Regions from separate parts of the Isoptericola haloaureus genome, predicted to be linked through region 2. Evidence: riboswitches for the same ligand, from Rfam matches in the RefSeq annotation. Region 2 holds a riboswitch; each other region holds the start of a gene.

What was found. A riboswitch is a leader RNA that binds a small molecule or an ion and turns the genes downstream of it on or off. The one in region 2 is predicted to bind cyclic di-AMP.
Region 1: it holds a riboswitch for cyclic di-AMP, as region 2 does, so the genes downstream of both, V5O49_RS14205 (C40 family peptidase) here and V5O49_RS03135 (M15 family metallopeptidase) in region 2, are expected to answer to the same signal.
Region 3: it holds a riboswitch for cyclic di-AMP, as region 2 does, so the genes downstream of both, V5O49_RS04295 (C40 family peptidase) here and V5O49_RS03135 (M15 family metallopeptidase) in region 2, are expected to answer to the same signal.

Annotation. Positions count from the first base shown of each region.
Region 1 is NZ_JBAGLP010000118.1:876,411-886,626, reverse strand. It holds gene V5O49_RS14220 (alpha/beta hydrolase) at 66-1,010, opposite strand; gene V5O49_RS14215 (LppM family (lipo)protein) at 1,037-2,065, opposite strand; gene clpB (ATP-dependent chaperone ClpB) at 2,231-4,840, shown strand; gene V5O49_RS14205 (C40 family peptidase) at 4,975-6,192, opposite strand; cyclic di-AMP (ydaO/yuaA leader) riboswitch at 6,197-6,341, opposite strand; gene V5O49_RS14200 (septum formation family protein) at 6,651-7,358, opposite strand; gene V5O49_RS14195 (anaerobic ribonucleoside-triphosphate reductase activating protein) at 7,393-8,103, opposite strand; gene V5O49_RS14190 (ribonucleoside triphosphate reductase) at 8,093-9,892, opposite strand; gene V5O49_RS14185 (exodeoxyribonuclease III) at 10,014-10,216, opposite strand, start outside.
Region 2 is NZ_JBAGLP010000105.1:250,849-261,064, forward strand. It holds gene V5O49_RS03105 (type 1 glutamine amidotransferase domain-containing protein) at 1-494, shown strand, start outside; gene V5O49_RS03110 (bile acid:sodium symporter family protein) at 535-1,566, opposite strand; gene V5O49_RS03115 (alpha-amylase family glycosyl hydrolase) at 1,713-3,365, shown strand; gene V5O49_RS03120 (patatin-like phospholipase family protein) at 3,373-4,761, shown strand; gene V5O49_RS03125 (DUF2180 family protein) at 4,805-5,023, opposite strand; gene gtfA (sucrose phosphorylase) at 5,215-6,747, shown strand; gene V5O49_RS03135 (M15 family metallopeptidase) at 6,761-7,702, opposite strand; cyclic di-AMP (ydaO/yuaA leader) riboswitch at 7,790-7,892, opposite strand; gene V5O49_RS03140 (SDR family NAD(P)-dependent oxidoreductase) at 8,018-9,004, opposite strand; gene V5O49_RS03145 (LacI family DNA-binding transcriptional regulator) at 9,012-10,124, opposite strand.
Region 3 is NZ_JBAGLP010000110.1:83,804-94,019, forward strand. It holds gene serC (phosphoserine transaminase) at 1-985, opposite strand, end outside; gene V5O49_RS04290 (iron-dependent transcriptional repressor DtxR) at 1,025-1,726, shown strand; cyclic di-AMP (ydaO/yuaA leader) riboswitch at 1,844-2,000, shown strand; gene V5O49_RS04295 (C40 family peptidase) at 2,003-2,815, shown strand; cyclic di-AMP (ydaO/yuaA leader) riboswitch at 3,079-3,240, shown strand; gene V5O49_RS04300 (C40 family peptidase) at 3,243-4,067, shown strand; gene V5O49_RS04305 (universal stress protein) at 4,274-5,224, shown strand; gene V5O49_RS04310 (DUF559 domain-containing protein) at 5,424-6,413, shown strand; gene V5O49_RS04315 (ABC transporter permease) at 6,577-7,401, opposite strand; gene V5O49_RS04320 (ATP-binding cassette domain-containing protein) at 7,398-8,417, opposite strand; gene V5O49_RS04325 (serine hydrolase domain-containing protein) at 8,527-10,107, shown strand.

The sequences.
Region 1 (10,216 bases), on a different contig from region 2:
GGGTGGCTAGCGGGAATCGGACACGACGGTGCGGCCGGGACGGTGCACCCCGCGGGTGCCGAGCGTCAGACGGCGGCGGCGATCCAGTCCGTCACGACCTGCAGGTACTCCTCGCGCGCGGGCGAGGGCGACAGCGCCAGGTCGTGCGTGCCGCCGCGGATCGTGGCGAGGCTGACGTCGTCGCCGAGCCGCGGGGCGAGGGCGCGCATGTGCGCGACGTCGAGCACCGAGTCGCTGGACAGGTGCTCGGCGTGCGTGGACCGGTCCGAGGTCAGCACCAGCACGGGGATCTCGAGGTCGAGGCCGTGGGCGAGCCGCCGCTGGGACCGGCGGACCGAGCGGAACCAGGCCGCGCGCACCGGGAACGGCTCGTGCGGCTTCCAGGTCGTGTCGAAGTCCCACTCGCCGCCGTGCGCGCGGTGCAGCGCCCGGGCGTAGGCGTCGTCGAGGTGGCTGAGGACGGCGCGCGGCGCCAGCGGGGCGACGGCCTCGGCGAGCGCCACCCCCGCCCACCGGAACGGGCGGGGCGCGTTGTGCTCGAACCACGGGCTGTTCAGCACCAGCGCGTCCGCGCGGCCCGGGCGGGCGTCCGCCCACAGCGGGACGACCAGCCCGCCGGTGGAGTGGGCGAGCACCACGAGCCGCTCGTGACCGGCGGCCCGCACCGCGTCCGCGGCGGCGTCCAGGTCCTGGGCGTGCAGCGCCAGGTCGGGGACCTGGTTCGGGTCGCCGCCGGCCGCCTCGTACGACTCCCACGAGCGGCCGTGGCCGCGCAGGTCCACGGCGTAGGACGCGAACCCGGCGTCGGCCAGGGCGCGGGCGACGTGGGGGTGGAAGTAGTAGTCCGCCAGGCCGTGCACGGACAGCACGGCCACCCGGGCCGGGTCGCCGAGCGGCGCGACCGACGGCACGTGGCGGACCAGGGTGGCGCTCGCGCCCTCCGGCAGGTCCAGGGTCCGGGCCTCGAAGCCCTCGCCGAGCAGGTCGGGGTGCCAGTCGGTCGCTGTCATGTCCCGAGGCTATCGGGACCGGCGGCTCAGCGCGGCGGCGTCGGCGGGGTGCCGTCCGGGTCCTGGTACGGCTGCTGGGGCGGTACGACGGGCGGGGCCTGCTGCTGCGGCTGGGCGTAGCTCGGGGGCACGGCGCCGCCGCCGTAGGGCGCGGGGCCGCTGCCGGGCGCGCCGGCCCCGGGCGGGCCGGGGGTGCGGTTGTTGCGCACGACGAGCGCGACGACGACACCGAGGACGGCCAGCCCGAGCACGAGGCCCACGATCCACCAGGGGAAGCCGCCGGCGTCGTCCTCGGCCGCGGTGTCGGCCATGTCGTCGGCGGCCGCGGACTCCTCGTCGGTGGCCTCCGCGGTCGGCTCGTCGGTCGCCTCCTCCTCGGAGGTCGTGGCCTCGTCCTCCGGCGCGGCGGCCCCGCCGGAGACGGCCGAGCCGCGGGCGTACACCTCGGTGACCTCCCCGACGGACGGCGTCCACACGACGGTGTTGCCGTCCACCTCGCCCGTGGTCTCGCTGATCGCGCCGGGGAACGTCACGGCGATGCGCATGTCGAAGCTGTCGAGCAGGCCCTCGGGGAGCTCGCCGCCCATGTCCTCCATGTCCTGGGCGTCCTGGCTCAGGTCGAAGACGCCGTCGACGACGTACTCGTCGCCGTCGCGGGTGATGGACAGGTCGTCGCTGCCCTCGCCGCTCATCTCCGAGATGGGCTGGTCGACGAAGCCGACCTCGACGCCCGTGTACTCGCCGTCGGACCAGGGCTGCTCCGTCGAGCCCTCCGGCAGGTCCTCGGTGAGGGAGTCCTCGCCCTCGTTCGACATGTCCCACAGCTCCTGCGGGTCCATCCCCAGGGACTCGGCGAACTCGTCGGAGATCCCCATGATCACGGTGCCGGAGGCCGTGTCGTCCTCGCTGAGGGTCATGTCCCAGTCGACCTTCATGCACCCGGAGAGCGCGAGGAGGCCGACGGCGGCGAGCACGGCCGTCGCCGCCCGTCGGACCCGTGGCCGGGGCCGACGGCGGTCGGGGGCGGACGGCGGCGGGGCGAGCGTGGCAGGCATCACCGTCCCAGCATCCCCGACCGGCGTCGACAGGGCATCCGGACCGCTGCATGCAGGGCGAATTCACCCGCCGCCACCTGCCGTGGCGAGGCAAAGTTGAGCGGAATAGACTCAACTCTGCGGCGGTTGACGTCAGCAGTCACTCGTACCGGACCCGGAGGACCCATGGACACCAAGTTCACGACGATGTCGCAGCAGGCCATCGGTGACGCCGTGCAGTCGGCGTCCGCCGCCGGCAACCCCCAGCTCGAGCCCGCCCACCTGCTGTCCGCGCTGCTGCAGCAGACCGGTGGTGTCGCCGTCGGGCTGCTCGAGGCCGTCGGGGCCGGCCCCCAGCAGATCGGGCAGAAGACCCGCGCCGCGCTCGTCGCGCTGCCGACCGTGAGCGGCGAGGGCGTCGCCCAGCCGTCGCCGTCGCGCGCCATGCAGAGCGTGCTGACCACCGCCACCCAGGAGGCCGAGGCGCTCGGCGACGAGTACGTCTCCACCGAGCACCTGCTCATCGCCGTGGCCGCCGGCCAGTCCGCTGCCGCCCAGGCGCTGAACGCCGCCGGCGCCACCGCGGACGCGCTGCGCGCCGCGCTGCCCGCCGTCCGCGGCAACGGCCGGGTCACCAGCCCGAACCCCGAGGGCACCTACAAGGCCCTGGAGCAGTACGGCAGCGACCTCACCCAGCGGGCCCGGGACGGCAGGCTCGACCCCGTCATCGGCCGTGACGCCGAGATCCGCCGGGTCGTGCAGGTGCTGTCGCGCCGCACCAAGAACAACCCCGTGCTCATCGGCGACCCCGGCGTCGGCAAGACCGCCGTCGTGGAGGGCCTCGCCCAGCGCATCGTGGCCGGGGACGTGCCCACCTCGCTGCAGGGCAAGCGGCTCGTCGCCCTCGACCTCGCCGGCATGGTCGCCGGTGCCAAGTACCGCGGCGAGTTCGAGGAGCGGCTCAAGGCCGTCCTGGAGGAGATCACCGCCTCCGACGGCGAGGTCATCACCTTCATCGACGAGCTGCACACCGTCGTGGGTGCGGGCGCCGGCTCCGAAGGAGCCATGGACGCCGGCAACATGCTCAAGCCCATGCTCGCCCGCGGCGAGCTGCGCATGGTCGGCGCCACCACCCTCGACGAGTTCCGCGAGAACATCGAGAAGGACCCGGCCCTGGAGCGCCGCTTCCAGCAGGTTTTCGTCGGCGAGCCGTCGGTGGAGGACACCGTCGCGATCCTGCGCGGGCTCAAGGAGCGCTACGAGGCCCACCACAAGGTGACCATCGCCGACTCGGCGCTGGTGGCCGCCGCCGCGCTCTCCGACCGGTACATCACCGGCCGCCAGCTGCCCGACAAGGCCATCGACCTCGTCGACGAGGCCGCCTCCCGCCTGCGCATGGAGATGGACTCCTCGCCGGTGGAGATCGACGAGCTGCAGCGCGCCGTCACCCGGCTGGAGATGGAGGAGGTCGTCCTCAAGGACGCCGAGGGCTCGGCCGACGCGGCCGCGCGCGAGCGGCTCGAGAAGCTGCGCGCCGACCTGGCCGACCGGCGCGAGGAGCTCGCCGCTCTCACCGCCCGCTGGGAGGCGGAGAAGGCCGGCCACAACCGCGTCGGCGACCTGCGCGCCCGCATCGACGAGCTGCGCACCGAGGCCGACCGGCTGCAGCGCGAGGGCGACCTCGAGGCCGCCGCCCGCCTGCTGTACGGGGAGATCCCGTCCGTCGAGCGCGAGCTGGCCGAGGCCGAGCAGGCCGAGGCCTCCGAGGCGGCGGCCGAGGAGGCCGCCCAGGAGACGCCGATGATCGCCGACAAGGTCGGGGCCGACGAGGTCGCCGAGGTCGTCTCGGCCTGGACCGGCATCCCCGCCGGCCGGATGCTGCAGGGCGAGACCGAGAAGCTGCTCAGCATGGAGGACGTCCTCGGCGAACGGCTCATCGGCCAGCAGGCCGCTGTCCGGTCCGTCTCGGACGCGGTGCGGCGCTCGCGGGCCGGGGTCGCCGACCCCGACCGGCCGACCGGGTCGTTCCTGTTCCTCGGGCCGACGGGTGTCGGCAAGACCGAGCTCGCCAAGTCCCTGGCGGACTTCCTCTTCGACGACGAGCGCGCCATGGTGCGCATCGACATGTCGGAGTACTCCGAGAAGCACTCGGTGGCGCGGCTCGTCGGGGCCCCTCCGGGGTACGTCGGCTACGAGGAGGGCGGTCAGCTCACCGAGGCGGTCCGCCGTCGGCCCTACTCCGTGGTCCTGCTGGACGAGGTGGAGAAGGCCCACCCCGAGGTGTTCGACATCCTGCTGCAGGTGCTCGACGACGGTCGGCTCACGGACGGCCAGGGCCGCACCGTGGACTTCCGCAACACCATCCTGGTGCTCACCTCGAACCTGGGCTCGCAGTTCCTCGTGGACCCGACGCTGGACGAGGCAGCCAAGCGCGAGAGCGTGATGACCGCGGTGCGCGCGGCCTTCAAGCCGGAGTTCCTCAATCGGCTCGACGACGTCGTGCTGTTCGACGCGCTCACCCTCGGCGAGCTGGGCCGGATCGTCGAGCTGCAGGTCACAGCGCTGGCGGACCGTCTCGCCGACCGTCGGATCACGCTCGACGTCACGCCGCCGGCCCGCGAGTGGTTGGCGCTGGAGGGCTACGACCCGGCGTACGGGGCGCGGCCGCTGCGCCGGCTGGTGCAGCGCGAGATCGGTGACCGGCTGGCGCGCCGGCTGCTGGCCGGCGAGGTGTCCGACGGTGACACCGTCGTCGTCGACCGGGTGGAGGGCGACGAAGGTCTGACCCTGCGCTGAGGCCCGTCGCCGACACCCCGCAGACACGAGATCGACCCACCCGGCCGAGACCGACGTACTGAACGTCGATCTCGGCCGGGTGGGTCGATCTCGTGGGGTGGTCCTGCGCCGGTGCGCTGCCGGTCAGGTGCGGGTCAGATGCGGATGAACTGGGGGTTGGACTGCCAGATCGTGCGCTTCACGACGCCGACGCCCGGACGCGCCGCCTCGATGATCCGGCCGTTGCCGGCGTAGATCCCGATGTGCCCCGGCGAGTAGACGAGGTCACCCTTCTTGGCGTTGCTGCGCGAGACGCGCTTGCCCATGGAGGCCTGCGCCGACGACGAGCGCGGCAGGGTCTTGCCGGTCGCCTTCTTGTAGACGTACGAGGTGAAGCCGGAGCAGTCGAACCCGGTGGCCGGCGAGGTGCCGCCGTAGGAGTAGCGGTGGCCGACGTAGCTGTTCGCCACGCGGACGACCTTGTCGCCGCGGGTCACCTTCGGGGCCACCCGGACGTTGCGGTGCCTCGTGGTCTTCTTCAGGCCCTCGCCGCGGACGGGCACCGCCACGACACGGATCCGGTTGCCGCCGACGTCGTACTTGCCCAGCCCAGGACGGAAACGCACGACGCCGTTGCTGTTGGTCTTCTTCACCGCGACCTTGTCGCCTGCGACGATCAGGCGGACCCATCCCGTGACGGGCTCGCCCCACTTGCGGACCTTGGCCGTGTACTTCGGACGGGTGTGCGACTTGCCCTTCGTGGCCTGCTTGCGGCTCATCGATACGTAGAGGTTCGTGCGCGCCTTCGGCTTGATGCGCACCGTGCGGTTCTTGGTCACCTGGTCGAGGCCGGTGGCCGCGGCCGGGGCGACGACGGCGCGGACGCCGTTGCGGCCGACGTCGTACTTGCCGAGGCCCGGACGGAAGTGGATGGTGCCGTCGGCGTCGAGCTGCTTGACGGCGACCTTCGTGCCCTTGACGTAGAGCCGGACACGGCCGGCGAACGCCTCGCCGTCGGCCGTCGTGGCGCTCACGGTGTACTTCGGACGGGTGTGCCCCTGGCCCTTGCGGCCGGTGTGGCGGGACTTCGACATCGAGACGTCCGGCGTCGTGCTCACCACGACGGGCTCCTCGGTGGGAGTGGGCTCGGGCGTGGCCGTCTCGGTGGCGGTGGGCTCGGGCGTGGCCGTCTCGGTGGCGGTCGACTCGTCGGACGTGGTCGTCGCCTCGTCGGCGACGGCGGACTGGGCGCCGGCCACGAGCGTGCCGCCGGCGAGGGCGGCCGTGAGGGTCATGGCGACGGCAGCGTGCCGTGTCCGCGGCGGGCGCACCGCGCCCCGCGGGCGCGCAGCATCCAGGGAGGTGGTGGACATGGGGTACTCCTCCAGCCGGCGAGATGAGCTGTCGGGTTAGGCCGAGAAGTGGTGGCCTGCCGCCGAAGGACGGCTTCACCCCGAGGGTGGCGACGTGCGTCACCCGCAATACCTGGGTCTCCCGCTGCTGCCGTCGGTGCTCCGTTGGGCCGGCCCGCCGGCAGCACTGGGCTGCGGGCCGGTCGCCGCCCGGTCTCCGGACGACGTAGGGACCGTAACCACGCGATCACGGTAGGTCACAATCCGATAACGACCATGTCGGGAGATGGTCGTGGAGGAGACGTGAAGGGATCCGGCGGCGGGAACGTGCCCGTCATGACCGACGAGTCCGGACAGAACCGGACGGAACGCCTCGGCCTCGACGTGCCGGATCGGACGATCGCCGCATCCAGGGTGCCGGGTCGGTGAAGATCGGGCGCGGGTCCGATGACGTCCGTCGACATCCCGGGGCCGCCCGGTCAGTCCAGCAGCGACCCGGTGCGCTCCTCGTCCAGCACGGCGACGCACAGCCCGGTCCGGTCACCGGCCGCCCACGAGTCCTCCGTCGGGGTCCACACCACGAAGGCGACCGACGGCGCCGCCTCGGCGCGGGCCTGCGGTCCGAGCAGGTCGGCGGTGCAGCCGCGCGCCGTGCGGGCGGCCACCACGTCCTCGCCCGGCCAGATCGCGTCGCTCGCGGCGTCGGTGCGCCCCACCACCTCGGCGACGTGCGGGTCCGCGCAGGGCACGACCTCCACCGCGCCGACGCCGCCCTCCGTCGACGCGCCCGACAGGCACGAGCCCAGGACGAGCTGGACGGCGTTGACCGTCGTGGGAGCGGTGACGTCCGCGGCGACCGGCTCCCACGCCTGCTCGCGCGCGCTGGAGGTCAGGGCGGAGATCCCGGTCGCACCGGCCACCACGAGCACGATCAGCCCGACCACCGACAGCACCCAGATCCGCGCGGTGCGCCGCGCCGCGGCACGCTCGGCCGGCGTCGGCCCGCCCGGGGCTCCCCAGCGTGTGCCGTCGCCCGACCGGGCCGGTGGGGCGGCGGCGGTCGCGCCCGGCGCGGCGGCGGTCGCGCCCGGCGTCCCGGCGACCGGCGGCGTCCCGTCCGGCCCGGCCGCGGGCGTCGCCGGACCGGGCGAGGCGAAGGAGAGGTCGTCCTCGGGTCGCTCGGTCATGGAGGACAACCTACCGAGCCGTGCGGGCCCCGGGTCAGACGCCCACACGCCGCTCGACGCCGGGCAGGTCGTCGTCGTACAGGACGTCGGAGAGCCGCCGCCGGTCGAGCCGGCGCACCCAACCGGCGCGGGCGCCGTCGGGCCGCGCCTCCTGCACGACCCAGCGACGGACGCCGATCGCGGTGAGGCGGGCACCGATCGCGAGGACCTCGTCGCGGGTGTGCACCGTCGGGTCGACGGTGGTGCGCACCTCGTGGTCGACCCCGGACTCGACCAGCAGCCGAACCGACTCCCAGGCGGCCCGGCCGGACGGGGCCGCGCCGGTGACCTCCTCGTAGCGGTCCGGGAGCGCCTTGACGTCCAGCCCGACCCAGTCGACGAGCGGCAGCACGTGCGCCAGACGGGCGGGCCACGCGCCGCCGGAGTGCAGTCCCACCTCGAGCCCGAGGTCGCGGACGTCCCGGCAGGCGTCCGCGAGGCCCGGGTGCAGCGTCGGCTCGCCGCCGGAGATCACGAGACCGTCGAGCATCCGGCGTCGCCGCTCCAGCAGGTCGAGGAGCTCCGACCAGGTCGCGCCGGGACGACGGCGGGGGTCGATGAGGGCCGGGTTGTGGCAGTAGGTGCAGCGCCAGGGGCACCCCTGGGTGAAGGCGGTCGCGACGAGGTGCCCCGGCCGGTCCACGGTGGAGAACGGCACGAACCCGGCCAGCCGCAGCGGGGCACGGGTCGGCGCGTCAGGCGACATCGACACCCACCGCTGTCGGCTCCCGGAAGGTCACACGCTCGGCGTACTCGCCCTGCTTGCCGGTGTTGAACGAGGCCACGGGCCGGAAGTAGCCCATCACGCGGGTCCAGACCTCGGTGGGTGCGGAACAGGTGGGGCACTCGCGCACGTCGCCGGCCAGGTAGCCGTGCGTGGCGCAGATCGAGAACGTCGGCGTGACCGTCAGGTAGGGCAGCCGGTGGTTCTCCAGGGCCCGTCGCACGAGCCGGCGGCAGGACTCGTCGCTGGAGACCTGCTCGCCGAGGTACAGGTGCAGCACCGTGCCGCCGGTGTAGCGCCGCTGCAGCTCGTCCTGGCGGGCCAGCGCCTCGAACGGGTCGTCGGTGAACCCGACCGGGAGCTGGGTGGAGTTGGTGTAGTAGGGCTGCTCGTCGCTGCCGGCCTGCAGGATGCCGGGGTACCGGGAACGGTCCTCCCGGGCGAACCGGTAGGTGGTGCCCTCGGCCGGGGTCGCCTCCAGGTTGTACAGGTGCCCGGTGCGCTCCTGGATCTCCACGAGGCGTCCGCGCACGTGATCGAGCAGCTCCAGGGCCATGGCGTGCCCGGTCGGGGTGGTGATGTCGTGGGTGTCGCCCGTGGCGTTGCGGATCATCTCGTTGACACCGTTGACGCCGATGGTGGAGAAGTGGGCGTCGAGTGTGCCGAGGTAGCGCTGCGTCCACGGGTACAGGCCCCCGTCCATGAGCTCCTGGACCGTCGCCCGCCGTGCCTCGAGGCCGTCGGCCGCCAGGTCGATCAGTCGGTCCAGAGCGGCGTACAGCGCGTCCCGGTCCGGGCCGTGGACGTGCCCGAGCCGGGCGCAGTTGACGGTGACCACGCCGATCGAGCCGGTCTGCTCGCCGGACCCGAACAGCCCGTTGCCGCGGGCCAGCAGCTCGCGCAGGTCGAGCTGGAGGCGGCAGCACATCGACCGCACGTCGCCCGGGTTGAGGTCGGAGCTGACGAAGTTCTGGAAGTACGGCGTGCCGTACCGCGCGGTCATGGTGAAGATCTCCTCGGAGATCTCCGAGTCCCAGTCGAAGTCCGGCGTGATGTTGTACGTCGGGATGGGGAAGGTGAAGACCCGGCCGGCCGCGTCGCCGGCGGACATGACCGCGACGAACGCCCGGTTGATCATGTCGGACTCCTTCTGGAGGTCCCCGTAGGTGACGTCCAGGACGTCCTCGCCCACGACGGGGTGCTCCTCGGCGAGGTCCTCCGGACAGGTCAGGTCGAAGGTGAGGTTGGTGAAGGGCGTCTGGGTGCCCCACCGGGAGGGCACGTTGAGGTTGTGCACGAACTCCTGCAGGGCCTGGGTGACCTCGTCCTGGCTGAGGCGGTCGACGTGCACGTACGGCGCGAGCAGCGTGTCGAAGGAGCTGAACGCCTGGGCGCCCGCCCACTCGTTCTGCAGGGTGCCGAAGAAGTTGACGATCTGGCCCAGCGCGGACCCCAGGTGCCGCGGCGGGCGCGAGGAGACCGCGCCGGGCACGCCGCCGAACCCCTCGGACAGCAGCTGGCGCAGCGACCACCCGGCGCAGTAGCCGCCGAGGACGTCGAGGTCGTGGACGTGCAGGTCGCCGTCGCGGTGGGCGGCGGCGAGCCCGGGGGAGAACACCTCGTCGAGCCAGTAGTTCGCGATCGTCTTGCCGGCGACGTTGAGGACGAGCCCGCCCAGCGAGTAGCCCTGGTTGGCGTTGGCGCGCACCCGCCAGTCGGCCCGGGCCACGTACTCGCTGACGGCGGCGGAGGCATCGATCTGCGTACCCATGGCGGCTCCTCGGAAGGTCTTGTGAAGGCCTTCACAAGGCTAGTCACCCGGAGGATCCTCCTGTCGCCGACACGCCGGGCCCGACGGCGTGACATCGATCCGGACCCGGCGTCACCTCGGCTCAGGCCAGGTCGAGCACCACCGGGACGTGGTCGCTCGCGCCCTTGCCGCGGCGCTCGTCCCGGTCGATCGAGACGCTCGTGACCCGGTCGCGCAGCGCGGGGGAGGCGTACGCGAAGTCGATGCGCAGGCCCTTGTCCCGGGGGAAGGCGAGCTGCTGGTAGTCCCAGTAGGTGTACGTGCCGGGTGCGGGCACGTGCTCGC
Region 2 (10,216 bases):
CCTACGACAAGACCGCCAAGGCCTGGCACGGCGACCCCGACCGGATGGAGCTGCTGGAACGCACCGCCCGCCCCGACGAGATCGACGCCGCCGACTACGACGCGATCTACTTCACCGGCGGTCACGCCGTGATGTACGACTTCCCCGACAGCGAGGGTCTGCAACGCCTCACCCGGGAGATCTGGGAGCAGGGCGGCGTCGTCTCCTCCGTCTGCCACGGGTACTGCGGCCTGCTCAACACCCGGCTCTCGGACGGCACCCTCCTCGTCACCGGGCGCCGGCTCACGGGCTTCGCCTGGACCGAGGAGGTGCTCGCGCGCGTCGACAAGATCGTGCCCTACAACGCCGAGGAGGCGGTGAAGGACCGGGGGGCGCTCTACCAGAAGGCGAAGCTGCCGTTCGTCTCCTTCGTCGTCGTGGACGGGAACCTCGTCACCGGACAGAACCCCGGCTCGGCCCGGGAGACCGCCGAGAAGGTCGCCGCGCTCCTCTGAGGCCGTCCGTCGTCGGCCCGACGAGAGCAGGCCCGGCGGCTCAGTCCCGCCCGGACCCCGCCTCGGCAGGTACCGGCTCCTGCCCGAGTCGCCGGGCCAGCACGGAGCACACCACGAGCTGGAGCTGGTGGAAGACGACCAGCGGCACCACGACGACGGCGAGGGTGGCGGCGGGCAGCAGCGCCGAGGCCATCGGCAGGCCCGTGGCCAGCGACTTCATCCCTCCGACGAGCAGCAGGGTGACCCGCTGGTCGCGGGGCATCCCCAGCGCGCGGCCGCCCCACCAGGTGGCGGCCAGCATGACGCCCAGCAGCACCCCGGCCGACCCGACGAGCACCAGCACGACCCACACGGTCATGTCCGCCCAGATGCCCTCGGCGGTCGCGCCGCTGATGGCCGTGAACACGATGAGCAGGATCGTCCCGCGGTCCACGGCCGTGGTGACGGCCTTGTGCCGCCGCACGAGCCCGCCCACCCAGGGCTGCAGGAGCTGGCCGAGCACGAGCGGCGCGAGGAGCTGCAGCAGCACCGTCTGCAGGCCGTCCACCCCGACGGCCCCGTCACCGGCGACCACCCCGCTCATCAGCCCGAGCACCAGCAGGGGAGTGGCGACCATGCCGACGACGTTCGACACGGTGGCCCCGCAGATCGCCCCCGCGACGTCGCCGCGGGCCACGGACGTGAACGCGACGGCGGAGTTCACCGTGGACGGCAGGAGCGAGACGCAGAGCAGCCCGACGGCGATCCCCTGGCCGACGAGCGGGCCGACGGCCGCGGAGAGGGCGAGCCCGGCGAGCGGGAACGCGACGAACGTCGCGACGAGCAGGGAGCCCTGGAGGCGCCAGTTGGTCAGCGACCGCCAGATCTCCCGCGTCGGCAGCCGCGCGCCGTACAGCAGGAACAGCAGGGCGATCGCGACGTCCGTGACGACGTCGAGCACGCCGCGCACGTCGTCCGGGACGGGGACGACGACGCCGATCAGGAGGGCGAGGACGATGGCGACGACGAACGGGTCGACCCATTGCCGCACCCCTCGCCACAGGGAGCTCGGACGGCCGGAGCGTCGGGTCACAGGGGGTCCTCTCGGGTGGTCGCGACGACCGTACGGTACGCCCTGTGCCGTCACGGACGGCCGCTCGCCTCACAGGACGGGACGGCGGACGCCCTGCGTGGGGCCTCCGACCCGCGCCGGTCGCGGATCACTCCTAGGCTCGGGCCATGACGACGCGGCGGAGTGGTGACACGAGCGACGACACGACCGGCGCGCCACCCGGATGGCTGGCCGACGCCGTCGTCTACGAGATCTATCCGCAGTCCTTCGCCGACTCGGACGGCGACGGGATCGGCGACCTGCGCGGCGTCATCGACCACCTCGACCACCTGGAGTGGCTCGGGGTGGACGTCATCTGGTTCAACCCGTGCTTCGCCTCGCCGTTCCGGGACGCCGGCTACGACGTCGTCGACTACCTGCAGATCGCGCCGCGGTACGGGACGAACGAGGACATGGTCGAGCTCGTCGAGGAGGCCCGCCGGCGCGGTATCCGGGTGCTGCTCGACCTCGTCGCGGGACACACGTCGATCGACCACCCCTGGTTCGTCCGGGCCCTGGCCGACCCGGGCGACGACCGGTACATCTGGGCCGATCGCGACGGGCCGGCGCTCGTCCCGTCGCCCGGGCCCCGTCCGGGCTGGTACCTGAAGAACTTCTTCGACTCCCAGCCGGCGCTGAACTTCGGCTACGCCCGGCCGCATCCCGACGAGCCGTGGCGGCAGGCGACCGACGCCCCGGACCCGACGCGCAACCGCGAAGCCCTGCAGGAGATCATCGGGTTCTGGCTGGACCGCGGGGTGGCCGGCTTCCGGGTGGACCTGGCCTTCTCGCTCGTGAAGGACGACCCCGGCCTCGAGGCGACCACCGCGCTGTGGCGCGAGATCGCGGGTTGGATGCACGCGCGGTACCCGGACGCGGTGCTGCTGCCGGAGGCCGACGACGACAACACCGCCGACGCCGGGCTGCGCGGCGGGTTCGACGCGGACTTCGCGCTCGTCATCCAGCGCGAGCACAGCGCGCTGTTCAACAACGGCGCCACCGGCTACCTGACGTGGCAGGACCCGGCGGTGGCCGAACCCTGCTACGTCGACCCCGACGTCGACGAGGCGGACGGCACCCGCGCGCTCGAGACCTTCCTGACCGAGTGGGACGCGCGGGAGCGCGAGGCGGGTGCGGACCGGCTGGTCGTCCTGCCGACCGCGGACCACGACTTCTCCCGGCTCGCCGCGGGACCGCGCACCGGTGACCAGCTGCGCCCCGCCTTCACGTTCCTGCTGACCTGGGGATCGCTGCCGTCGATCTACTACGGCGACGAGATCGGGATGCGCAACCTGCCCGAGGCGCCGGAGACGGAGGGGAGCCGCTGGAACCCGGGCTACGACCGCGCGGGCTGCCGCACCCCGATGCAGTGGGACGACGCGCTGGCGAACAGCGGCTTCTCGACGGCACCGGCCGAGCGGCTCTACCTCCCGCAGGACCCGGACCCGTCCCGTCCCACCGTGGCGGCCCAGCGGGACGACCCCGGATCACTCCTGCACCACGTGCGCGACCTCGTGCACCTGCGCCGGCGCACTCCGGCCCTGCGCACCGGCGGGCCGCGCACCGTGCTGCACGTCGGGTACCCGTTCGTCTACCAGCGCGGCGAGGGGCACCTCGTCGTCGTCAACCCCCGCCGCGAGGCGGCCCGGGCCACGATCCCGGCGCTCGCGGGCGCGACCGCGACGACGCTCCTCGGTGACGGCGTCGAGGTCGCCGACGGCGTGGTGCAGGTGGCCGGCGGAGGCCACGCGGTGCTCGCCCTGACGGGACCCGGGAGCTGAGCGACCGATGAACCAGCACATCGGGGTCGCGATCTCCGGCGGCGGGCACCGCGCCACGGCCTGGGGCCTCGGCACGTTGCTCTACCTGGTCGACAGCGGCAAGAACGAGGAGGTCTCCGCGATCTCCTCGGTGTCCGGCGGATCGATCGCCAACGGCGTCGTGGCGCAGGAGACCGACTACACGACCACCGACCCGTCCGGCTTCGACCGCAGCATCAGGCGGCTGGTGCGGCACCTCGCCGACACCGGCCTCTTCTTCTGGGGTCCGCCCACCAACGCCTACCTGCTGTCGGTGTTCGCCGGGGTCGGTGCCGCCCTGGCCACCCTGCTGTCCGGCGTCGTGTTCGCGTTCCTCGACGGCCTGTCGTGGAGGTCAGGTCTCACGCTGCTCGCCGGGAGCGTGCTCCTGGGGCTCACCGCCCGCTGGTTCGAGCGCCGCTCGCACGTCCTCGACCGCGCGCTGGCCCGGACCCACTTCCACCGGGACGGGAGGTCGACCCGGCTGGAGGACGTCGACCGGCCCCTCGACCACGTGGTGTGCGCGACGGAGCTGCAGTCGGCCGAGCACCTCTACCTCACGCCCCGGTTCCTCTACTCCTACCGGCTGGGCACCGGCTCGCCGAACGGCATGCGACTGTCCACCGCCGTCCAGGCGTCCCTGAGCATGCCCGGCGCCTTCACCCCGCGGAGGCTGCCGACGGCACCCTACGGCTTCCACGGCGGCCCGAAGGACGGGGGAGTCGCCGAGGACTTCCTGCTCACGGACGGCGGCGTGTACGACAACCTGGCCGACCAGTGGCCCGACGGGCTCGAGACCCGCCTGGAGCGCTCGCCGGACCTGCCCGTCGTGGGTCGCACCATCGACGAGCTCGTCGTCGTCAACGCCACCACCGCGCTGGACTGGAGGCGGCTGCGGTACGCCCGCCGGTTCCTGGTCGGAGAGCTGTTCACCCTGCTGCGGTCCAGCAGCGTCATGTACCAGGTGCCCACCGAACGGCGTCAGCGCGGCCTGGTCCACAACTGGGTCGAGTGCGAGCGCACCGGCCGGGGGCAGCGGGGAGCGATCGTCCAGATCCAGCAGTCCCCGTACCGGATCGCCGACGCCTTCCTGACGAAGGGCGACGAGGACCGGGCCCGACGTGCCCGCGCCGTGCTCGACCTGCTCGGCGACGACGACGAGTCGCGCCGGGCCTGGCGGGACCGGGCGGAGGCCGACGCGGCGGTGCCCACCGTGCTGCGTCGTCTCGGCAGGACGGCGACGGTCGACCTGCTCGAGCACTCCTACGTGCTCGCGATGTGCAACCTGCACGTCCTGCACGGGTACCCGCTCCTCGAGCTGCCGGGGCGCGAGCGGTTCTCGCGTCTCCTCGAGGAGGAGCAGGCGTCGACGGCCTAGATCGCGGCGGCCGAGCGTGTCGTGAAGCGTGTCGTGACCCGCGTCAGGCCCCGACCTGCTTGGCTGACGCGGGTGCGCAGGTCGTGCAGAACATCCGCCGTCCGAGGTCCAGCTCGCTGGGCGCTCCGGGGGAGTAGTCGACCTCCTCGTGCGCGTGGGCGACCCGGGTGTGCCGGACGCACGAGGCGGCTCCGCACTGCGAGCACACGGTGACCGCGGGCGTCGTGGTCTGCTGGTCGGTGGCACATTCGAAGCAGTTCATGGGGCATCTCCTGACAGGCGTGCAGCGCGGCTCCGTCGCGCTCGCGGCCGGCCGTCCGGGAGGGGCCGGCCCTTCCAGTCTGGCACCGCGCGGGGGACACGCACGGGGGCCGTACGACGAGCAGGTCCCCGGTCGCCGCCGCATCATGGCGGGGAAGGAGCAGTCCGGCCGACCCGAGGGAGGGCGTGCCCATGGCCACGCAGGACCAGGTCCAGCTCATCGCCTATGCCGACAGGCTCGGCGGTGACCTGCGCGGGCTGGCCGGCTTCCTGCGGCGCGAGGAGGTCGCCGGCGCGTTCGGCGGCGTGCACGTCCTGCCGTTCTACACGCCGTTCGACGGCGCGGACGCGGGCTTCGACCCGATCGACCACACCGCCGTCGACCCGCGGCTGGGCACGTGGGACGACGTGCGCGAGCTGGCGCGCACGCACGACGTGATGGTCGACCTCATCGTCAACCACGTGTCCGCGGACTCGGCCGCGTTCCTCGACGTCGTCGCCCGTGGCGACGCCTCGCCGTGGGCGCCGATGTTCCTGACGATGTCGTCGGTGTTCCCCGACGGCGCGCGGGAGGAGGAGCTCGCCCGCATCTACCGGCCCCGACCCGGGCTCCCGTTCACGGCGATCCGTCTCGGGGACCGGCTGCGGTACGTGTGGACGACGTTCACGCCCCAGCAGATCGACGTCGACGTCACCTCGGAGCTGGGCCGCGAGTACCTCACCTCGATCCTCGACGCCGCGGCCGGCGCGGGCGTCCGGCTCGTCCGGCTCGACGCCGTCGGCTACGCGGTCAAGACGCCGGGCACCACGTGCTTCATGACGCCCGAGACGTTCGACTTCATCGCGGACTTCGCCGCGCAGGCGCGCGAGCGCGGTGTCGACCTGCTGGTCGAGGTGCACTCGTACTACCGGCGCCAGGTCGAGATCGCCCGCGAGGTCGACCTCGTCTACGACTTCGCCCTGCCGCCGCTGGTGCTGCACGCCCTGTACACGGGCGACGGCACGGCGCTCGTGGACTGGCTGCGCGAGCGTCCGCGCAACGCGGTCACGGTGCTCGACACGCACGACGGCATCGGGGTGATCGACGTCGGACCGGACCAGACGGTCGCCCCGGGCGAGGCCGAGCGGCCGGGGCTCCTCACGCCGGAGCAGATCGACGCGCTCGTGGAGGGCATCCACGAGCGCACCGGTGGCGCGTCGGCCCGCGCGACCGGCGCCGCGGCGTCGAACCTCGACCTGTATCAGGTGAACTCGACGTTCTACGACGCGCTCGGCCGCGACGACGCCCGGTACCTCGCCGCGCGGTCGATCCAGCTCTTCACCCCGGGGATCGCGCAGGTCTACTACGTCGGCCTGCTGGCGGGCCAGAACGACGTCGAGCTGCTGGAGCGGACCGGAGTGGGCCGGGACGTCAACCGGCACCACTACACAACCGCCGAGGTCGACGCCGCCCTGGCCACCCCGCTGGTCCAGCGCCTGCTCGCGCTGTGCCGCTTCCGCAGCACCTTCCCCGCGTTCGACGGCGACGTGGACACCGCCCTCGACGGGTCCCGCCTCACGATGGAGCGCCGTGGCGCCGAGGTGCCCGACGCCGTCGCCCGCCTCGAGGTGGACCTGGCCTCCGGCGCGGGATCGCTGCACTGGTCCGACGGCGCTGCCCCGGAGACCGTCGTCGACCTCGCGGGCTTCGTGCCCGAGGACGTCGTCGTGCCCGTGCGGCGCTGAGCCGCGGTCGGGCTCAGCCCATCTGCGCGACGGCGGCGGTGAACTCCCAGTGCCACGGCTCGTACTTCGAGCCGCCCGGTCGTGCCCAGGCCGGGTTGTCCCAGCCGTAGGCCGGGGCGTTGGCCCGGAGCCAGTCGTAGCGGCTGCCGGCGTACGAGTCCGGGCAGATGTCCACGGCCAGACCCCAGCCGTGGTTCGACGTGCCGGGAGGGGCCGCCAGGGAGCCCTTCGCCGCGCGGGTCGAGACCTGCAGGGCGTAGCTGCGGTAGCCGTCGGTGATGCACATGTTCTCGCCGAAGGTCGCGCGGTAGGACTCGTTGAGCCGGGCGAGGGCCACGGCCGCGTCGGCGCGGACCAGGGTCTTGCCGTCCCACAGGGTGCACATCTCGCTGGAGGAGATGTAGCCGTTGGACCCGGCCCCGGTGGCGTAGCCGTCGCATCCCGGCAGGACCGGGGGCTCGGGCGCGGACTCGACGTCGAGCGACACCGTCTCGCCGGACATCGTGGCGTCGCTCGGGACGACGATGCCGCCGGCGGCCTGCGGCGCCGTGCGCGCGGTGCGCGCTCCGCTGCGGGACGCGCCCTGCTCCCGGTCGACCAGCACGGCCTGGCGGGCGGCGGCCACGACGGCGGCGGTGTCCCGCTTCGTGTCGGCGGCGTTGGGCGCGTCCGGGGTGGCCCGGATGCCGGAGGGCGCGGTGTCCGGCGCGGCCGAGCGCGCCGGCTGCGACGTCCCGTCCGCCACGGCCATGCCCGTCGTGGTGGCCATCGTGACGGCGATCCCGATGCCGATGCTCAGCGGCCAGCTCGTGGGCGCGAGGGAGGACCAGGTCGGTCCGGAGCGACGTCGTCGGTCCGCGGAGGAGGCAACGTGCCGACCCGGGCCGCGGGGCGAGGTCCGGGTCGCGGTGGGGGTGGTGGTGCGGGGCAGAGGCGTGTCGCGGGCGTGCCTCATCGCCGTCCCCGGCGGCGGTGCAGCGGTGCGTCGGGCCGGGGTGGTGCAGGGGTGGTGCAGGGCATCGTCGGCATCTCCTCGCGCCTGCGGGGTTAGCTGTCGGGTTCGGGTCGGAGACTGACCCGGTCGGCAGGTCTCCCTGCGCGGCTTCACCCCGAGGACACGTCCGTGCCCGAGAGTGGGTCCCCCGTCCCTGTCGTCGTTCTCGCCGGTGGTCCGGGGCGGTGACAGGGCTCGGCGCCCGCTCCGGAGACCCCACGCTGCCGTGAGGCTGCCTGGACCCTATCCCCCCAGGCCACCGATGTCACGGAACGATCACGGACGTCGCACGGAGGCGGCCGCGGCCAGCAGGGCGTCGCGCGGGGGGATGTACTCGAAGCCGAGCCTGCGCGGGGCGTCGGAGCCGTCCACGTCGGGGTTGAGGCCGAGGCCCTGGGCCGCGGTCCGCATCAGCGGCACCACGCGGGCCAGGCCGCGGATCAGCCAGTCCGGGGCGACGCGGCGGGCGATCTTCGCGTCCGGGTAGGCCCGGCGGAGCACCTCCGCCATCTCGGGGATCGACAGCACGCCGGCGTTCGCCGGGAACCGCTGCCCGACGGTGCCGTCGTCGGCCATCGCCCGGACGTGGACGCGCGCCACGTCGCGGACGTCGACGACGGGCATGCTCATCCGCGGGAGCAACGGCATCGCGCCGCTGACGAGCTGCTCGACGGTCTCCAGGGAGGACCCGTAGTGCTCGTCCATCGCGGGCCCGAACACCATGCCGGGGTTGATCACGGTCAGCCGCATCTCCGGGTGCTCGTCCACGAACCGCCACGCCGCCCGCTCGGCGAGCGTCTTGGACGCCTCGTACGCCGACGTCTTCGGCCCGTCGGCCTCGGTCCAGTCCTCCCGGGTCTTGCGCCGCGACCACTGGTGGTCGGCGGGCTTGTAGATCGCACCGCACGTCGAGGTCAGCACCACACGGTGCACCCCGGCAGCCCGTGCCGCGCGCAGGGCGCGCAGGGTCCCGTCCACCGCGGGGCGGACGAGGTCCTCAGGGTCCCGGGGCGGGGCGGCCGGGAAGGGGGAGGCGGTGTGGATCAGGACGTCGACCCCGGCCAGGGCTTCGTCCCACCCGTCGTCGGAGGTGAGGTCCAGCTCGACGAACTCGATCCCGGTGCCGGGGAAGAGTGCCTCGACCTGGGCGCGCCGACGCTCCGAGCGGACGCTGGCGCGGACGGTGTGCCCGGCGTCGAGCAGCTCGCGCACGACGTGCTTGGCGATGAAGCCGGAGGCTCCGGTGACCAGGACGGTGGACATCTGGCTCCTACCGTGCGGGTCCGGTGGACTCCCGGACCACGAGCTCGGAGTGCGGGGTGATGGACCGCACGGGGGGCCGCCCGTCGATCTGGGCGAGGAGCCCGTCGACGATGTTGCGGCCCTGGGCCGCGAAGTCGACCCGGAGCGTGGTCAGGGGCGGGGCGAAGTAGGCGGCGTCGGGGATGTCGTCGACGCCGGTGACGCTGACGTCGCCGGGGACGGAAAGGCCCCGTCGGCGCAGCGCGAGCATCGCGCCCAGCGCCATCTGGTCGTTGGCCGCCACGATGGCGGTCGCGTCGAGATCCTCCCCGAGGGCGGCGACGGCGTCGTGCCCGGACCGGGCGGTCCAGTCCCCGGGCAGGACGCCGGCGGACCGCAGCCCCCGGGCGGCGACGGCTTCCTCGTAGGCCTGGGTGCGGTTGCGCGCGGCCGGCCAGGTGGCGGGTCCGGCGATGTGCAGGAACGACCGGTGGCCCAGCCCGGCCAGGTGGTCGACGAGAGCGGGGAAGCCGATCCCGGTGAGCTCGGAGTGCTCGGTGGGGGTCTCGTCGGGCTCGCCGCCGAGGTAGACGGGGACGGTGAACTTCGCCGCCTCGATGGCGCGCGTCATCGCGTCGGTCGAGGTCAGCGCCAGGATGCCGGCGAGGTCGTGCTGCCGGAGCATCTTGAGCGTGTCCCGGATCGAGCGCGGATCGCTCATGTCGAGCGTGAAGATGTCCAGCACGTAGCCGGCCCGGCGGGCCGCGGCGGCGGCACCCTGGGCGATGTTGCTCGGCCCGTGCTTGTCGATCTCGTGGGTGAGGGCGCCGATGCGGTGGGAGCGGCCGGTCGTCAGGGACCGTGCCGTGAGGTTGGGCCGGTAGTCGAGCTCTTCCAGCGCCGCGACGACGCGGTCCCGGGTCGCCGGACGGATGCCCTCGTACCCGCGCAGGTAGCGGGTCACCGTCTGGTGCGAGACGCCGGCGGCCTTGGCGACGTCGTAGATCGTGGGGGGCTTGTCGCTGCCCGGCGCGGAGGCGCGCTGCAGGGTCGACAGCGCGGGCCGCCGGGGGCGTCCGGGCAGCTCGCCGCCGACGTCGTCGCCGGTCGGAGCGTCGTCCACCGTCGTGTGCGGGTCCATCGACGCTCCTTCGGCGTGCTCGAGATCGATCCAGCCAGAGTAGCTCTGGCGCGGAGACGGGTTGACTCACCGCCATGTTACCGGCAACAATC
Region 3 (10,216 bases), on a different contig from region 2:
CGCGCAGGTGGCCGACGACGGCCGAGGCGTCGATCGTCTCGTCCAGGTCGATCGTGCCCACCACCGTGGAGCGCTCCGCCGGGTCGGCCACGAAGGGCGTCGCCCAGTCGCGGTCGGCGGCCCAGCCGTAGAGGTGCTCGGCCGAGCGCTCGCAGCGGCGCACCGACCAGTCCAGGCCGCCGTGCTCCAGCAGCCACTCGACCTGGTCGGCGAGCATCACGAGCGTGCCGACCGCCGGCGTGTTCAGCGTCTGGTCCTTGCGCGAGTTGTCCAGCGCCGTCGTCAGCGACAGGAACTCCGGCACCCACCGGCCGTCGCCGGCGGCCTCGACCTCGGCGGCGCGCGCGACCGCCGCCGGGGAGAGCAGCGCGAGCCACAGGCCGCCGTCGGCCGCGAACGCCTTCTGCGGCCCGAAGTAGTAGACGTCGGTCTCGTGCAGGTCGACCGGCAGGGCGCCGGCGCCCGAGGTGGCGTCGGTGAGGACGAGCGCGTCGCCCGCCGGGCGCCGCACCGGCGCCATCGCGCCCGTCGACGTCTCGTTGTGCGGGGTGGCGTAGACGTCCACGGCGTCCGACGGCGTGAGGTACGCGACGCCGCCCGGCGCGGCCTCGACGACCTCGGGGGCGGCGAGGAACGGTGCCCGCGCCGTGGCCGCGGCGAACTTGCCGCCGAACTCGCCGAACACCGCGTGCTGGGCCCGGTGCCGCACCAGCGAGGCCGTCGCGACCTCCCAGAAGGCGGTCGACCCGCCGTTGCCGAGGGCGACCTCGTAGCCGTCGGGCAGGGCGAAGAGCTCGGTCAGGCCCGTGCGCACCCGGCGCACGAGGTCCTTGACCGGGGCCTGGCGGTGCGAGGTGCCCAGCACCGGCCGCGCGGGGTCGCCGGCCGCGACGAGGGCGTCGACCTGGCCGGTGCGGACCTTGGACGGGCCGGCGCCGAAGCGGCCGTCCGCAGGCAGCATCGACGCAGGGATCTGGAGGGTCATGCGAATAGACTAGGCCCGGGCCTCAAGACGGGAGTGGACGTGACGGACCTGATCGACACCACCGAGATGTATCTCAAGACGATCTACGAGCTGGGTGAGGAAGGCATCACGCCGCTGCGCGCCCGGATCGCGGAGCGTCTGGGCCACTCGGGACCGACCGTCTCCCAGACGGTCGCGCGGATGGAGCGGGACGGTCTCGTCGTCGTCACGGGCGACCGCCACCTCGAGCTCACCGCGGACGGTCAGGAGAAGGCGGTGCGGGTCATGCGCAAGCACCGGCTCGCCGAGCGCCTGCTGACCGACGTGATCAAGCTCGACTGGCCGCAGGTGCACAACGAGGCCTGCCGTTGGGAGCACGTCATGAGCGACCTGGTCGAGCGTCGTCTCGTGACCCTGCTCGACCACCCGCACCACGACCCGTACGGGAACCCGATCCCCGGCCTGTCCGAGCTCGGGGAGCAGTACGAGGAGATGCCGTTCCTCGAGGGCGTGCAGTCCCTGCCGCTCTTCCTGCAGGGGGCCTCCGACGACGGCGCCGCGGTCGTGCTGCAGCGCATCGCCGAGCCGGTGCAGGTCGACGACGAGTTCCTCGAGCGACTCTCCGACGCGGGCCTGCTGCCCGGGGTGAGCATCGAGGTCGAGCGGGCGGGGGACGACTACGTCGTGCGCACCGCCGACGGCGACGGTGCGCTCGAGCTGCCCGAGGACCTGGCCAAGCACCTGTTCGTCGCGGCGCGCTGACCGCGATCCGTGATCGGAACGTGACATCCCTAGGGGGTTCCGGTACGGTCGGACACGCTCACGCAAGTGTCTTGCGCGAGTGCCGGGACGGACGCCGAACCCTGTCACCGTCCCGGTTCCCACGGATGACCGCACGGCAGGGGCGGGGGACCCACTTCCGGGCACCGGAGACGGTGTCCTCGGGGTGAAGTCCCACGGTCCTCGGATCGTGGGGCCGGGTGATTTCTCCCACCCGAACCCGACAGCTGACCTCGTAGGCGAACGGAGAGGTTGAACGTGACTGCTCGCAGCATGCGCGGTAAGCACCGCGCCGCCCGCCGCCCGATGATGGCGGCCCCCTCCGCGGCCGCCGGCCGTCGGGCTGCTGTGGTGGCGACCGCCGGTGGCCTGCTCGTGTCGACGATCGGCGGGGCGACCGCCGCGCACGCGGCACCGGTGGACTCGGACGCGGCCAAGAAGCTGAGCACCGTGGACCTGGGTGCGCTGACCGACCAGGCCAAGCAGGCGCTGGAGGCGGCGCCCGTGGTCACGGTCGACGCCGAGGCCAAGGTCACCGTCGAGCGCGTGACCCCGAAGATCGCCGAGAAGGCCGACATCAAGGCCGCGCCGGAGCCCGAGCCGGAGCCCGTGCGCGAGACCACGCCGTCCCGCTCCGGCGAGCGGGAGTCGGTCTCGACGTCCTCCTCGTCGTCCTCGACCTCCTCGTCGAGCACGACCGAGTCCTCGAGCTCCGCCTCCTCGGTCCCGGCCTCCGCCGTCGGCTCCTCGGTCATCTCGGTCGCCTCGCGCTACGTGGGCGTCCCGTACGTCTCCGGCGGCACGACGCCGTCCGGCTTCGACTGCTCCGGGTTCACCCAGTACGTCTTCGCGCAGGTCGGCATCTCGCTGCCGCGCTCGTCCTCGGACCAGCGCTACGCCGGCACCGTCGTCTCCCGAGCCGCCGCGCAGCCGGGCGACCTCATCTGGTCCCCGGGCCACATCGCGATCTACGCGGGCGGCAACACCCAGATCGACTCGCCGCGTCCGGGCAAGACCGTCCAGTTCCGCAACATCTGGCAGTCCAACCCGACCTTCATCCGGGTCGGCTGAGCCTGCCGGACTCCACGACAGAGGGCCCTGTCGCGCCGAGAGCGCGACAGGGCCCTCTGTCGTCCGTCCAGGGGTCTCGCGGAGACAGGGGCGCGGGCGCTCCCTGAAGCGCTCAGCGGGCCGTCCAGACGCCGAATCGGGGCCCGCGGAACACGCTCGGCCCGGGATCGTGATCGAAACGTGACATGGCGCCGCGTATCAGATACGGTTCAGGCGTTCGGTGGAGCATTCTGCCGGACCTCGACCGGACGCCGAGCCCTGCCGCCGGTCGTGAACCGAGACCCAGGCAGGGGCGGGGGACCCACTTCTGGGCACCGGAGACGGTGTCCTCGGGGTGAAGCCCCACGGTTCTCGGACCGTGGGGCCGGGTGATTTCTCCCACCCGAACCCGACAGCTGACTTCGTAGGCGGACAGGAGAGGGAAGACGTGAACGCACGCAACACCACGCGCGGCCGGCACCGGGCCGCACGCCGCCCCATCACCGCACCCTCGGCCGCAGCCGGCCGTCGCGCCGCCGTGATGGCCACGGCCGGTGGTCTGCTCGTGTCGACGATCGGCGGGGCGACCGCCGCGCACGCGGCACCGGTGGACTCGGACGCGGCCAAGAAGCTGAGCACCGTGGACCTGGGTGCGCTGACCGACCAGGCCAAGCAGGCCCTCGAGACCGCGCCTGTGGTCACCGTCGACGCCGGGGCCAAGGTCACCGTCGAGCGCGTGACCCCCAAGATCGCCAAGAAGGCCGACATCAAGGCCGCGCCGGAGCCCGAGCCGGAGCCCGTGCGCGAGACCACGCCGTCCCGCTCCGCCGAGCGCGAGCCGGTCTCCACCTCGTCCTCCTCGTCCTCCTCCTCGTCGTCGAGCACGACCGAGTCCTCGACCTCCTCGGCGCCCGCGGCCAGCAGCTCGCGTGGTTCCCAGGTCGTGTCCATCGCGGCCCGCTACCTGGGCACCCAGTACGTCGTCGGCGGCGCCTCGCCCTCCGGCTTCGACTGCTCCGGCCTGGTGACCTACGTCTACGCCCAGGTCGGCGTCTCGCTGCCGCACTCCTCGAGCGCGATCCTCAGCGCCTCGAACACGACGCAGATCTCCTCCTCCGAGGCGCAGCCGGGCGACCTCATCTGGTCCCCGGGGCACATCTCGATCTACATCGGCAACGGCCAGCAGATCGAGGCGACCCGCCCCGGTGGCTGGACCGTCCGCCAGTCCAGCCTCTGGCAGTCCAGCCCGACCTTCCTGCGGGTCACCGGCTGATCGTCCCGCGACGACTCCCGACGCCCCGGCACTCCGCGTGAGTGCCGGGGCGTCGTGCTCTGCGCTGGACGTGGCGGCGCGGGTGCTGTTCTCGGCGCTGCCCCCGCTCGACGGCCCGGCTTTGCTGCGTCTTGCGGCCTGCTTTCGCTAGGCTTGAACCACGGTTCGCCGGACGCCGAGGTCCGGACGTACGAGGGAGGCGCGAGATGACACGTCCTGAGGTCGTCCTGGTGGGGGTCGACGGCTCCGAGCCGAGCCTGCACGCCCTGGACTGGGCAGCGGCATATGCCGAACGGGTCGGCTGGCGCCTGCACGTGGTGTGCACCTACTCGCTGCCGTCGTTCACGGCCGCGTCGCTGGACGGCGGGTACGCGGCGCTGGACGACACGGCGATCGCCGAGGGCGCGAAGGCGGTGCTCGCCGAAGCCACGGCCCGTGTCGAGGGCATCGGCGTCCCGGTCCAGGGGACCGTCGCCACCGGTGACGCCGCCGGGGTGCTGGTCGAGATGTCGTCCGACGCGTGCCTCGCGGTCGTCGGGACGCGCGGCCGGGGCGGCTTCACCGAGCGTCTGCTCGGCACGGTCTCGTCGGCGCTGCCCGCGCACGCCCACTGCCCGACCGTCGTGGTGCCGTACCGCTCGGACCCGGAGGAGGGCGACGGCCCGGACCGCCGGGACGGTGCCGCCGTGCATGCCGTGCGACGCATCGTCGTCGGTGTCGACGGATCGCCGACCGCCGAGGTCGCGCTGCGGCACGCCGTCGAGCAGGCCGAGACCTGGGGCGCCGAGCTCGTGGCCGTGGCCGGCGTCCCGCTGGGCAGCGGCGCGGGGGTCCTCGCCTGGTTGCCGTCGCAGATCGACCACGAGCAGATCCTCGACGACGTCCGCGCGGGGCTGGACGTCATCGTCGACCGGGTCGCGGCGGAGCATCCCGGGCTGACCATCAAGCGGCACGTGCTGGACGGGTCCGGGGCCGAGCTGCTCACGGAGTTCTCCGGCGCCGCGGACCTCGTCGTCGTGGGGTCGCGCGGCCGTGGAGGATTCCGCGGCCTGCTGCTCGGGTCGACGAGCCAGGCGGTGCTGCACCACTCCAAGTGCCCGGTCCTCGTGGTGACGCGCAAGTGTGACGAGGAGCTGCAGGCCGACTCCGCCGCCTGAAGGCGCCCTAGCTCGGTCTGCCGCCCACCTGCGCGCCCCACCCTCCGCCGCCCCACCTTTCGTTGTGGGCATGAAATCTGCAGGTCGGACCGAGGTCCGACCTGCAGATTTCATGCCCACAGCACTGGGGCGGGCGGTTGCTCCCCGGGGCTGTGGATAACGCCGGCGCGAGTGCCGACGGCTCTGGCACGGTCGTGTCGTGCCGCGATCACTGCCTGAGGACGACGACCTTCCGGAGCGGCCCTTCCGCGTCGCCGATGCCCTCGCGCAGGGCGTGGAGCCGACGACGCTGCGTCGGGTCCGGTTCGACAGCCCCTTCCACGGCGTGCGCGTCGCGTCCGGGGCGGCGGCCGGGCTCGAGGCACGATGTCGCGCTCTGCTTCCGGTCCTGGGCGACGGCGTGGTCTTCAGTCACGTCACGGCCTTGCGGCTGTTCGGCGTCGACGTCCCGTGGACGATGGAGGACCTGGCGGCCGACGGCGCCGCACCGCACGTGGTCACCGCCGCTGCGGCCGACCGTCCCCAGCGTCAGGACGTGATCGCGCACCGGACCCGGCAGGAGGTCCTCGACACGACGACGATTCGCGGGTTGCCCGTGACGACGCCTGCCCAGACGTTCGTCCACGTCGCCGCGCATCTGCGGTCGCCGGACGACATCGTGGTGCTGGGTGACGCGATGATGCGGCACGCCCGCGAGCTCACGAGCCCCACGGAGCTGGCACGGCTCGCCGCACGCACCCGGAAGGTCAAGGGGATCGCTCAGGTCCGTGCCCAGATCCCGCGCCTGCGTCCCGGCACCGACTCGGTGACGGAGACCCGGACACGACTGCAGCTGACGGATGCCAACCTGCCGTGCCCGCTGGTCAACGCGACCATCCGGCTCGCCGACGGCACCTACGTCAAGCGGTGCGACCTGCTCTACCCGGAGCATCGGGTCGTCATCGAGTACGACGGCGACCAGCATCGCACCGACCGCGGGCAGTGGCGGGAGGACGTGCGTCGGCGCCGATGGGTCCAGGAGCTCGGGTACCAGGTGGTCGTCGCGGTCGGCGACGACCTGACGCGGAACGGTGGTGTGCGTCCTGGCGGCGTCGTGGGACGGGTCCGTCCGCTGCTCGATCGTGCTCCGACACCGGTGCCGGCCGGTACGCCGGAGACCGTCGTCGTGCCGTACCGCGCCACGATCTGAGCGGCGACCTCAGCGTCTTCCCGGGGCGCCCGCCGTTGTGGGCATGAAATCTGCAGCCGACCTCGGCGTGTCGACTGCAGATTTCATGCCCACAACGATGGGGCGGCCGGGTCGGCCGGGGCGGCCGGGGCGGGTGGGGTGGCGCGCGGAGGGACGCGGCGGGTCAGTGGCGGTTGCGGTAGAGGTACATCGTGATCGGCGCGAACACCGCCGTCATCACCACCGCCGAGACGAGCACGGTGACGATGTCGCCGGCGTCGACGACCCCGCCCATCAGGCCGCGGACCGCCGTGACCAGGTGCGTAACCGGGTTGACGTCCACGAACGCCTGCAGCCCGGACGGCATCGTCGCGGGGTCGACGAAGATGTTCGACGCGAACGTCAACGGCATGAGCACCATCATCGACACGCCCATCACGGCGTTCGGGGTGCGCAGCAGCAGGCCGAGGATCGTGAAGATCCAGCTCAGCGCGAAGGCGAAGACCAGCAGCAGCGCGACGCCCGCGACCACCCCGAGGACACCGCCGTCCGGCCGGAAGCCGATGACGAGCCCGAGCCCGATGCACATGACCGACGCGATCGTGTACCGCACCTGGTCCCCGAGCAGCGCGCCCACGATCGGTGCCGGCCGCCAGACCGGCAGGGAGCGGAAGCGGTCGAAGACGCCCTTGGTGATGTCGGAGTTCAGCGTGTAGCCGGTGTAGACGGTGACGATGATGATCGTCTGCACCAGGATCCCGGGCAGCAGGAACTGGATGTACGCCGTCGTCGACCCGGCCAGGGCCCCGCCGAACAGGTACGTGAACATCAGCGTGAAGACGACGGGGGAGACGAGCACGTCGAAGAGCTGTTCCGGCACGTGCTTGATCTTGAGCAGCGCCCGCCACCCGAACGTCAGCGACGTCGAGACGGCCGACGGGCGCGACGGCCGTTCCTCCAGCGCGACGGCTTCGCGCAGGGTGGTCGTGCTGATGTCGACGGCGGTCATCGGGACACCTCCTGCTCGAGGGCGGGCTCGCCCGAGCCCTGCTCGTCCTCCGGCAGCGGCTCGCCGGTCAGCGTCAGGAACACCTCGTCCAGGCTCGGCTGGCCGAGGGAGAACTCCGGAACGGCGATCCCGGCCTCCTCGAGCGCGGGGAGGACCTGTGCCACCCGGTGCGTGCCGTCGTCGGGCACCCGGGCGGTCAGGCCGTACGGGTCGGTGGGCAGCGTCGGCTCGGTCCCGAGCACCCGCTGCACGACGGCGGCCGCCTCGGCCCGCCGCGCGGCGTCGGCGAGCCGCAGCGTCACCGCGCCCTGGCCGACGGAGTGCTTGAGCTCGCTGGGCGAGCCCTCGGCGATGAGCCGGCCGTGGTTGATCACGCCGATGCGGTCGGCGAGCTGGTCGGCCTCCTCCAGGTATTGGGTGGTCAGCAGCACCGTGGCGCCGTCCTGGACCAGCACGCGCACGATGTCCCACACCTGGTTGCGCGATCGCGGGTCCAGCCCGGTCGTGGGCTCGTCGAGGAACAGCACGCGCGGGGACAGCACGAGCGAGGCGGCGAGGTCGATGCGCCGCCGCATGCCGCCGGAGTAGGTCTTGACCTGTCGTCCACCGGCGTCGGTGAGGCTGAACGCCGCGAGCAGGTCGGCGACCCGCTGCCGCGCCGCGGGCCCGCGGAACCCGTACAGCCGGGCAAGCATCAGCAGGTTCTCGGTCCCCGTGAGGTCCTCGTCCACCGAGGCGTACTGGCCGGTGAGTCCGACGGCGGCACGGACGGCGTCGGCCTCGGACACGACGTCGTGGCCGAGGACCTTCGCGGTCCCGGCGTCCGGGCGCAGCAGCGTGGCGAGCATCCGCACGACCGTCGTCTTGCCGGCGCCGTTGGGCCCCAGGAGGCCGTACACGCTGCCGGTGGGGATGGCCAGGTCGACGCCGTCGACGGCCTTCGTCGTCTTCTTGCCGGAGGTGAAGTGCTTGACGAGGCCGGTGGCCTCGACCGCGTGCTGGGGCCCGTCGCGCATGAGGGTCTCCTCGGTGGGTGTGCTGCCAATGTAGAACGTAGGACGCGGCACCGACAGAGAATTCATCGTTCGGCGGACGGGCGCCCGCGAGGTCGTTAGGGTTTCGCCCATGACCCCCCGCACCGCGCAGCCCGTGCACCACCCGGGCGCCACCGCCGAGCGCCTCAACACCGCCTACCTGGCCGACTGGGTGGCCACGCAGGCCGGTCTGGCCCGACTGCCCGGCGTGCAGTACGCGGTGAGCATCGACGGCGAGCTCGTCCTCGACGGCGCGTGGGGCGTCACGGACCTGACCTCCGGCACCCCGCTGCGCCCGGACCACGTCTTCCGGGTCGCCTCGCACTCCAAGACGTTCACCGCGACGGCGGTCGCCCGGCTGGTCGACGCCGGCCGGCTGCGTCTGGACGACCCGCTGTCCCGGCACGTCGCCGAGCTGGACGGCTCCGACGTCGGGCGGGTGACGGTGCGCGAGGCGCTCGGGCACACCGGCGGGGTGCTGCGCGACGGCCACGACGCCGACTACTGGCAGCTCGCGACGCCGTTCCCGGACCGTGCCACGCTGCTCGACGAGGTCCTCAGCCACGGGGAGGTCTTCGGTCGCGGGGAGCACTTCAAGTACTCCAACCTCGCCTACGGCCTGCTCGGCATGGTCATCGAGGAGATCACCGGCACCCGGTACAGCGAGCACGTGCGCACCGAGCTGATCGAGCCGCTGGGCCTGGCCGACACCTCGCCGGAGCTGGACGACGACGTCGCTCGCCGCGCCGTCGTCGGGCACAGCGCGCGAGCGCTCGCCGCCCCGGGGCTGGCGACGATGTTCGCGGACGGCCGGCTGCCGGTGGCGGCGGTGACCACGGGTGCGTTGTCGGCCGCGACCGGGTTCTGCTCGACGGCGCGCGACCTGGTGCGCTGGGCGGACGCGCACGCGGACGGCTCGACCCTGGTGCGCCCCGAGACGCGTCGGCTGCTGCAGCGCGACGAGTCGGTGATCGACCGGCCGCACAGCCCGCGGCGGGGCTACGGGCTCGGGTTCGAGACCCGCGAGGTGGGCGGCCGCCGGCTGGTCGGCCACTCGGGTGGCTTCCCGGGGCAGATCACGCGGACGTGGTTCGACCCGTCCGAGCGCATCGCCGTCGCCGTCCTGACGAACGCGATCGACGGCCCGGCGGACGCGCTCGCGCTCGGGATGTTCGGGCTGGTCACCGCGGCTCTGGAGGGTCTCGAGGCCGGGTCTGCGGCCGAGGCCGGGGCCGAGGCTGAGGTTGAAGCCGGGACCGGGGCCGACGGCGGCGATCCGGCCGCGCCGGCCACCCCGGACGGCGAGTCGCCGGACGACGGCGAGACTGCGGCCGAGCGGTCGCCGGACGACGGCGGCACCGCTCCGCACCCGCTGGACCGCTGGACGGGCCGGTTCGCCAACCTGTGGGGCATGACGGACGTGGCGCGGCTGGGCGACCGGCTGTGGGCCGTCGACCCGCGCCGGGCGGACCCGCTGGACGGTGCCGAGCGCCTCGAGGTCGACGGCGACGTGCTGCGGCCGGAGCCGCACGCCGGGTTCGGTCCGGTCGGTGAGCCGATCCAGGTCCTGCGGGAGGCCGACGGCCGGCCGAGCGCCGCCGTCGTCGGCGGGATGACCTCGTGGCGTGCGGACGACTTCGAACGTCAGCGCCGGGCGCACGCCTCCCGCTAGACGACCGCCGGCTCCCTGTGCGCGGCGCCCGTGCGCTGTGGGCGTGAAATCTGCAGCTCTGCCCCACGCAGAACTGCAGATTTCACGCCCACAGCTTCATGGCCGCTGC